Regions from separate parts of the Paraburkholderia sp. IMGN_8 genome, predicted to be linked through region 2. Evidence: riboswitches for the same ligand, from Rfam matches in the RefSeq annotation. Region 2 holds a riboswitch; the other holds the start of a gene.
What was found. A riboswitch is a leader RNA that binds a small molecule or an ion and turns the genes downstream of it on or off. The one in region 2 is predicted to bind thiamine pyrophosphate.
Positions count from the first base shown of each region.

Region 1: it holds a riboswitch for thiamine pyrophosphate, as region 2 does, so the genes downstream of both, WN982_RS01905 (FAD-dependent oxidoreductase) here and thiC (phosphomethylpyrimidine synthase ThiC) in region 2, are expected to answer to the same signal.

Region 1 is NZ_CP150900.1:382,546-387,220, reverse strand. Features, by position in the region: gene thiE (thiamine phosphate synthase) at 1-528, opposite strand, end outside; gene WN982_RS01915 (thiazole synthase) at 525-1,340, opposite strand; gene thiS (sulfur carrier protein ThiS) at 1,397-1,594, opposite strand; gene WN982_RS01905 (FAD-dependent oxidoreductase) at 1,667-2,797, opposite strand; TPP riboswitch at 3,021-3,145, opposite strand; gene WN982_RS01900 (ABC transporter ATP-binding protein/permease) at 3,510-4,675, shown strand, end outside.
Region 2 is NZ_CP150900.1:1,417,504-1,422,178, forward strand. Features, by position in the region: gene WN982_RS06770 (hypothetical protein) at 1-206, opposite strand, end outside; gene WN982_RS06775 (glycine zipper 2TM domain-containing protein) at 420-632, opposite strand; gene thiC (phosphomethylpyrimidine synthase ThiC) at 914-2,845, opposite strand; TPP riboswitch at 3,028-3,146, opposite strand; gene WN982_RS06785 (GreA/GreB family elongation factor) at 3,340-3,750, opposite strand; gene WN982_RS06790 (hypothetical protein) at 4,206-4,675, shown strand, end outside.

The DNA.
Region 1 (4,675 bases), 1.0 Mb from region 2:
CAGCACCGGATACAGACCCAGCCGGTCCGGGCAACGCGCGAACGCTTGCGCCGGCGCGTCCGGCAAACCGGCGATACGCGGGAAACGCCCGAGGTCGGCCGGAAATGCGTCGTCCGCACGGGTTTCGTCGCCGTCGCGCCAGGCCAGCGCCAGCACCAGCGCGTCGTGCGGATCGAAACCGCAGTCCAGAAACGCCGCCAGCGCGGCGATCCAGTCTTCCGCCAGGTGGCCCTCCAGACGGTATTTTTCGCCACCCAGATGCAGTGCCGCGCGGTTCTCCGCGGCTTCAATCACGCCCGCGCCCTGCACCAGCCAGCGCGCCACCTGCTCGCCATGCTGCTGCGTGTCGGCGACGATGATCAGGTCGCCGCCGTTCGGCTCGTCCGGCGCGGTCAGGCAAATGCGCCACGGCGCGTGCGTCGGCGGCCAGTCGCCCAGACGGGCGCGGATGCGTTCGGCGGCTTCGGTGAGTTCGTCGGCGGGCGGCCAGAAGACGTCGCGATCCTTCAAAAGCAAAGTCTGCGTCATGCGGCGCTCCCGTCTTGATGCCAGAACGGCATGCCGACCACCGGCGTGCTCGCATGCGCGCTTTCGCGCTCGGCCATCGGTCCCGCCAGAAAGGCCTGGCGGCCCGCCTCGACGCCCAGCGCGAAGGCGCGCGCCATGGCGTCGGGATGCGTCGCCTGCGATACCGCGGTGTTCAGCAGCACGCCATCGAAGCCCCACTCCATCACTTGCGCCGCGTGCGACGGCACGCCGAGGCCTGCGTCGACGATCAGCGGCACATCGGGCAGCCGCTCGCGCAACACCCGCAGGCCGTACGGATTGATCACGCCCTTGCCGGTGCCGATCGGCGCGCCCCATGGCATCAGCGCTTCGCAGCCCGCATCCAGCAGACGGCGGCCGATCACCAGATCTTCGGTGCAATACGGCAGGACCTTGAAGCCGTCCTTGATCAGCTGCGCGGCCGCTTCGATCAGGCCGACCGGATCGGGCTGCAACGTGTAGTCGTCGCCGATCAGTTCGAGCTTGATCCACTCGGTTTCGAAAATCTCACGCGCCATGTGCGCGGTCGTCACCGCCTCGCCCACGGTCAGGCAGCCGGCCGTGTTCGGCAGCAGCGGCACGCCGTGGCGTTTGAGCAGATCGAAGAAGCCGGCTTCGGCGCCACCTTCGTTCATCTGCCGGCGCAGCGCGACGGTAACCATGCCGGGCCGCGCGGCGTCGATCGAATCGGACAGCGATTGCAGCGACGGATAGCGTGACGTGCCGAGCAGCACGCGGCTGGCGAAGGTTTCGCCGTACAGCGTGAGCGCGTCGGCGGGTCGGGGGGAAATCATTTGCATAATCCTTGTCTCCGGCAATGCGTGGCGGTTCAGTCGGGCCTCGACGAGGCTCAGCCGCCGGCCACGGGTTGCACGACATCGAGCTTGTCGCCCGGCTGCAGCGCGCGCGCCGCATGCTGGGAGCGCGCGACGAAATCGCCGTTTAGCGCGACCGCGAACGGCGGACGCGCGCCGAACGCGGCGAGCGCATCGGCGACTGTCGCGCCTTCGGGCAGCGACAACGGCTTCTGGTTGATATGAATGTCCATGGTGTTCGAATACGGTTCAATCGATGGCGGTAGCGGCGCAGCGTGCAATGCGTGCATTAAAAACCGCAGCGCTCATGCCGGCTCCCGCGTGGAATCCAGTTGAAACAGCTCGCTCCAGCGCGCGTCGCGTTGCCAGTCCGCAAACGCGTCGGCATCGCCGATGCGGCCGTCGAGCAGCGCCGCGGCGAAGCGCACGGCTTCGTCGGCGACTTCGGGCACGATCATGTAGCCGTGCCGGTACAGGCCGTTCACGCGCAAGGTCTGCGCGCCGTCCCACAGCAACGCCGGACGGTGGTCCGGCAAAGTCGGGCGGCACTGCGAATTCAGTTCGAGGATGCGTGCCTCGCCGAAACCGGGATGCACGGAAAATGCCGCGCTCAGCAGTTCGAGCGCCGAGCGCACGCTGACCGGCGACATGTCCTCGCCTTCCACCTCGGTTGCGCCGATCACGTAGAGATCGTCCTGCTTCGGCGCGATATAGAGCGGATAGCGCGGATGCAACAGGCGCACCGGCCGCGTCAGGTTGATACCGGGCGCATGCACGCGCGCGACTTCACCGCGAATGCCGCGCAATGTGGGCAGAACCGCCTTCGCGCCGAGACCGCGACAATCGATCGTGACGCGCGCGGGCGGCAACGCATGATCGTCGACAGCCGTGTTCCAATGCGTTTCGACGCCGCGCTCGGCAAGACCCGCGGCCAGCGCGGACAATACCTGGCGGTTATCCAGTTGCCCTTCGCGCGGCAGCAGCCAGCCCTGATTGAAGCGGCCCGCCAACGCGGGTTCGGCGGCGCCGACCTGCGCGCCGGCGAGCGTCACAAAGCCGCCATCGAGCAGTTCGGCAGGCGCGTTCGAGCGCACCCGGCGTTCGAACAGCGGCGCTTCGGTGCGGTCGGCGTGATGCCATACGACCAGCGTGCCGTTGCGCTGGAAAAACACCGGTTCGGGCAATTCGGCCAGCACACGCGGCCAGCTTTCGAGCGAGCTCGCGCCCAGCCGCGTAATCAGCAACTCGGCGCTGGCGGCTTCGGCAAGCGGCGCCAGCATCGCCGCGGCGACCCACGCGGCGGCTTGCGAACCGGCAGCGTCGCCACGCTCATAGAGCGCCACGCGATACCCTTGCCCAGCAAGACGCCACGCGACGAGGCGTCCGCACAGGCCGCCGCCGAGCACCGCGAAATCGGGTTGAGCAGGACGGTTCATCGTGCACACTCCCGATCACCGCAACGGCAAGCCAAGCCAAAGCAGCGCGGCACGCCGACAGCAGCGTGGCGAAGAGCAAAACTCATGTCTGAAGAATAGGCGGTCATCGAGTCCTTTCCGTACGGCAACAAGCGCACGTACCCAGGACGAAACCGGCGGGTAAGGCCGGCCGGGCAACACGCGCGTCCAAAAGACGGACGCCGCCCGGCGGGGAATGGAAGACTGGCTGCTTCCGGAAACTTCCCGCGCCGGTATTACCCGGATCGGGTGCAAAGGGTCTCTCTCAGCCTCGCTGCCGCTGCGTGGACATCCACGCTGCCGGTGTGCGAAGCACCCCTGTTTCGTCGAAGGCCATTAGACCATAAAAGGCGCGACGCCCGCAAACCAGCGGCTCGCGCGGTGGTCTACAGTTGATCCGGCACCATCTATCGATTCATCAATATGGCCGCGCGCGCCGCTCTGGCACAATGCCGAGACCGGATGCCGCAGGAGCCTGGCGTCGGCGGCACGCTTCGCCGCCCGCGCGACGCCGGCACCCGGGCGAGTCCTGCAGGCGGAAATTAATTTTCGCTTAAGGGGGTCGCGCCAGAATCGGACGCTCACACGGGCGTGCGTTCGTCGAGCACGACGCCCGGGCATGCACCGCAAACCCGCCGTGGGGCGGCCCCCAATGGGTCAGCCCTTGATGGGCCAGCACTACATCAGGATGCTCATGACACCGAATAGCTCTGCCCGCCCCGTGCTGCCGCCGGACGACAAAGTCTCCGCCTGGAGCCTGATCAAACCTTACTGGGTCTCCGAAGAACGAAAAACGGCGTGGGGCTTGCTCGTCGCGATCATCGTGATGAATCTGCTCGTCGTGTGGATTAACGTGCGCCTGAACCGTTGGAGCGCCGACTTCTACAACGCGCTGCAAACCAAGAACGTGCACGATTTCCCGCACCTGTTGATGGTGTTCTCGGGGCTCGCGTTCGCCTTCATCATCCTCGCGGTGTACGGCCGCTATCTGCGGCAGATGCTCGGCTTCCGCTGGCGTCAGTGGCTGACCACGCGCTATCTGAACGAATGGCTGCATGACAGCGCCTTCTACCGGATCGAACGCGACCGGCTCGCCGACAACCCCGACCAGCGGATCAGCGACGACCTGCAATCGTTCGCCACCACCACGCTGTCGTTGACGCTCGATCTGCTGTCAACGGTCGTCACGCTGGTGTCGTTCATCACGATCCTGTGGTCGCTCGCCGGCGCGCTGACCGTCTCGCTCGGCGGCATGCCGGTGCAGATTCCCGGCTACATGGTGTGGGCCGCTGCGCTCTACGCGGTGGTCGGTTCGCTGATCATCCAGAAAGTCGGCCATCCGCTCGTGCCGATCAATTACCAGGCACAGAAAGTCGAGGCGGATTTCCGTTTCGGCCTGATTCGTCTGCGCGAGAACGCCGAACAGATCGCCTTCTACAACGGCATGGAAACCGAGAAGACGAACACGCACACGCTGTTCGGCCGCATTCGCGACAACTGGTGGCAGGTGATGAAGTACACCAAGCGGCTCACCTTTGTGTCGGCTTTCTATGGTCAGATCGCGATCATCTTTCCGCTGGTAGTCGCCGCGCCGCGCTACTTCGCGGGCGCCTTCACGTTCGGCGTGCTGATGCAGATTTCGAGCGCATTCGGCACCGTCAGCGATTCGTTTTCGTGGTTCATCAACAGTTACACCAGCTTGGTGGAATGGCGCGCTACCGTGAACCGGCTGCGTGAATTCAAGCGCGTCGTGCATGCGCCGCGTCTGAAGGAATCAGTGTCGCCGGCTACCGCGCATGGCGGCATCAACCTGCATTTCGTCGACGACGACAAGCTTTCCACCGACGGCCTCAAGCTCGC
Region 2 (4,675 bases):
ACTTCGCGTTGTGCCGCAGCGGCGGGGACGGTAGCGTAGTAAGGGTAGTAGCCGTACGGGTAATAGCCGTATGGGTAATAGCAGCCGGACAAGGTCAAAACGCAGACCGCGCCGGTAAGCGCAATGCCCATCTGTGAAAGACGTGGTGTGCGGCGGGGCAGCCGCTGGCTCATCGCGCTGAGGGTATTGATGACGCGGGACTTCATGACGCGCTCCTGTTTGCATCGGACGCCGCTGTCTGGGCGCCATGCCATGAGCTTACGCCGCGGTCGCCCGCGCAGGATTGCAGAACCGTAACGGCTTATTTCACGTCATTGCACAGCGTGTTTGAAGCGGCCGGCGTCATGCTCTCGCCAGTAGTCGCGGCGCTTGCAGCCGTTCGCGAGCCGCAACCACGAGCGCGGCTCGCTTCGCGTTATTTACTTGCCGACCTGATTGCCGATAATGCCGCCTGCCGCTGCACCGCCGAGAGTCGAAAGCGCGTTGCCGCCGATCGCCGCACCCGCCACGCCGCCGATGCCTGCGCCGATTGCCGTATCGCGCTGCCGTGTGGTCATGCCGTCACACGCCGAAAGACTCGCGACAACCGCGACGATAGCCGCGAAGGTACCGATCTGACGAATCGATTTCATGATCCCTACTCCAGTGGTTATTCAGAACAGGACAGGCTCTCGCCGTCCTTTATTTGATCTTATCGCCGCAGCCCGTATCCAGATGTGTGCGCTTGTCAGCAGACTGTCGGTTTCGTAATCAAATGTTTCCCATGGAGCAGCATGCGCCGTGCCCGCTCTTGCAGAAACGCAAAAGCCCGCCGGTGGCGGGCTTCGACGCTGCAACGCAGCGGTTCAGGTGGTTCAGGTGATTTGGGCGGTTCAGCAGCGGTCGCGCGAAACTGCGCCCGCCTTTCCGACCCTTACTGCCGCTGATAAATCTCGGCGCCTTTCTTCATGAACTCGATCGACTTCACTTCCATGCCTTTGCGCAGCGCTTCGTCGTCGGTGACACCCTGTTGCGCGGCGAACTCGCGCACGTCCTGGGTGATCTTCATCGAGCAGAAGTGCGGCCCGCACATCGAACAGAAGTGGGCGACCTTCGCCGAATCCTTCGGCAGCGTTTCGTCGTGGAATTCGCGTGCCTTGTCCGGGTCGAGACCGAGATTGAACTGGTCTTCCCAACGGAATTCGAAACGCGCCTTCGACAACGCATTGTCACGCACCTGCGCGCCCGGATGGCCCTTTGCCAGATCGGCCGCGTGCGCGGCGAGCTTGTACGTGATGATGCCGGTCTTGACGTCGTCCTTGTTCGGAAGCCCAAGGTGTTCCTTCGGCGTGACGTAACAAAGCATCGCCGTACCGAACCAGCCGATCATCGCCGCGCCGATGCCCGACGTGATGTGGTCGTAGCCGGGGGCGATATCGGTGGTCAACGGTCCCAGCGTGTAGAACGGCGCTTCGTCGCACCATTCCAGTTGCAGGTCCATGTTTTCCTTGATGAGCTGCATCGGCACGTGGCCCGGGCCTTCGATCATTGTCTGCACGTCGTGCTTCCACGCGATCTGCGTCAGTTCGCCGAGCGTCTTCAGCTCGCCGAGCTGCGCTTCGTCGTTCGCATCGTAGATCGAGCCGGGACGCAGACCGTCGCCGAGCGAGAAGGCCACGTCATACGCCTTCATGATTTCGCAGATGTCTTCGAAGTGCTCGTACAGGAAGCTTTCCTTGTGGTGCGCGAGGCACCACTTGGCCATGATCGAGCCGCCGCGCGAGACGATGCCGGTCATGCGCTTAGCCGTCAGCGGCACGTATTGCAGACGCACGCCCGCGTGGATCGTGAAGTAGTCGACGCCTTGTTCGGCCTGTTCGATCAGCGTGTCGCGGAAGATTTCCCACGTCAGATCTTCCGCCTTGCCGTTGACCTTTTCGAGCGCCTGATAGATCGGCACCGTGCCGATCGGCACCGGGCTGTTGCGGATGATCCATTCGCGCGTTTCGTGGATGTGCTTGCCGGTCGAGAGATCCATCACCGTGTCGCCGCCCCAGCGGATCGCCCAGGTCATCTTGTCGACTTCTTCGCCAATCGACGAAGTCACCGCCGAGTTGCCGATGTTCGCATTCACCTTCACGAGGAAGTTGCGGCCGATGATCATCGGCTCGCTTTCCGGGTGGTTGATGTTGTTCGGGATGATCGCGCGGCCGCGCGCGACTTCTTCGCGCACGAATTCAGGCGTGATTTCCGTGAGGCCGTTCGGACCGAACGCGCTCGCGCCGAACGCCTGGCCCGGATGCTGGCGGCCCATCATCGCCGCGAGTTTTTCGCCGTTCGGGCCGCTTGTCTTCAGGCTTTCCAGATACGCGGCGCGCTGCTGGTTCTCGCGGATCGCGATGTATTCCATTTCCGGCGTGATGATGCCGCGACGCGCGTAGTGCATCTGCGACACGTTCTTGCCGGCGATGGCGCGGCGCGGCGTGCGGTGCAGGCCCTGGAAGCGCAGATCGGCGGTGGCGATATCGGCGGCGCGTTCGCGGCTGAAGTCGCTGGAGAGGCCGGTTAGCGCTTCGGTGTCGCCGCGTTCTTCGATCCAGCGCTGACGCAGTGCCGGCAGACCCGCGCGAATGTCGATTTTTGCGTCCGGATCGGAGTAGGGGCCCGACGTATCGTAGACGAAGACCGGCGGATTCTTTTCGCCGCCGAAGCTATCCGGCGTATCGGCCTGGGAGATTTCGCGCATCGGCACGCGGATATCGGGGCGCGAGCCGCTCACGTAGACCTTGCGGGAATTCGGCAGGGGGGCGACAGCGGCTTCATCGACGTGAGCGTCGGCGGAAAGAAACTTCGGATTGGCGTTCATGCATATCTCCTGTGTCGACCCGAGTTGACGCTTTAGCGGCTTACTCGGGTCCCATGCAATTTATTGCAGTCGACCCGAGTTGATGCAAAGCACTTACTCTGGTCCCAAAGCAATGTGGGGCCGCTAAGCAGGAGACGAGATGGAAGTTGTCGGATTCGCGATGGATGAAACGGTAGACCTGGGTGCGAAATCCGTACGCTTCCCTGCGCTGGCATTATCCAGATCAGGTTCAAAGGGTATTTCTCACCCACGCAACACGGACCTCCAACCTCCGTGCGACGCAGGACCCCCGCGTTAGCAGCGCACACGATACACCGGCCGGACGCTGCTTGGCAACCTGTCTTGAAATTATGAATGGAGGATATAACTAACACACCGGCAGGCTGTGGACTATTCTTATGTTGATTGGGCTGCCAGGGTTGATGCGATGCAACAGCGGCGATGCAACAACGGCGCGCCGCGAAAGCGCGTTCGTGTTTGTCTGTGTTGGTTGCTTACAGCGTGAAATCGTCAGCGGCTTCGGGTTGAAACAGGATCTGTTCGAGTTTCAGCACTTTTTCCGTACCGCTTGGCGGCGTGAAGCGGATGCGTTCGCCGCGTTTGGCGCCGAGCAAGGCGAGGCCGACCGGCGAAAACACGTTCAGGCGGCCCTGCGCGAAATCCGCGTTGGGCGGATAGACGACCGTCCAGGTCATGTGCTCGCCGCTGGTTTCGTCGACTAGCGTGGCCTGCGAATTCATCGTGACGACATTCGCCGGAATGTCGCGCGAGTCGACGATGACGGCGCGTTCCAGGACGTCGTCGAGCATGCCTTGCAACTTGGCGTCGGCGCCGGGCGCGGCCGCGTGCTTTTCAAGGCGGGCGACGTCGAGTTCGGTGAGGTAACAGGTTTTCGTCTTTTTCATGACGGGTTCTCCAAGTCGATCTGCATGTAGGGGACAGCGTGCGGATGAGATCGGCCCGGAGCCCGACGACGAGGCTCTGGTGAAGGGGGAGCAGCGTTCAGATCGGGCGCCGGGCGGCGGGAAGCGGGAGCGTTCGGGTCGGCTGGCCGTGGTGATGCGGTGATACGTCCGCGCGTGCGCAACCGGTTGCACGGCACAGGCGCAAGCGGGTGAAGACACGGGAGATCGGAGAACGCATCGGGAACGGCGAATAAAGAAGGAAGTTCGGGTGAGCGCCGGATGTAAGCGAAATCGGCGCCTTCGAAAGGTGAATGCTAGCACGAGCTGGGACGTCTCTTTGTTCGGTGCTGGGCGCGGGCGGGGCGGTAGAGGTGTTTCTCACTGCTGCGCGTTCAAGGGCGCCGCGGCCTGTGCCGTTATCCCGCTGGTAGGGGGGGTCGCCACCCGGTAGCGCGATGGGTGGCATTGATTGGCGCGATGCCGTTTTGAGACGGCGTAAGGGGGTGCTGATGAAAACGAGAGCATGGCGGTTTGGAGCGCTGACCACGGTGGCGGTGATGGCCGCAATGTTTGCCGGACCGACTGTGGCGACGGCTTCGAGCGGTGGGACGATTGCCGTTTCGGGGGCGATTGTGGCGCCGCAGCTTGAGATTTCTGCCGCGTCGGCCGCGGGCGTTGGCTTGGCTGGTGCGCAGGTTAAGCATGGGGCGTCGGCAGTGACGCTGACTTTCAATGCGCCGCCGGGGGTGGCGAGTGGTGCTGATGTTGCGTTGCAGGTGAACGGCGGCGCGGCGGCGCGTGACGATGCGATTGCTGCGCGGTTTGTCGATCGCGCTGGACGTGTTTTTGCCGCTGCGCGGGATGGGCATTATCGGGTCGACCGCGATGGTGGGGTGCTGTCGCTTTCTGCTAAGAAGGGGAATGG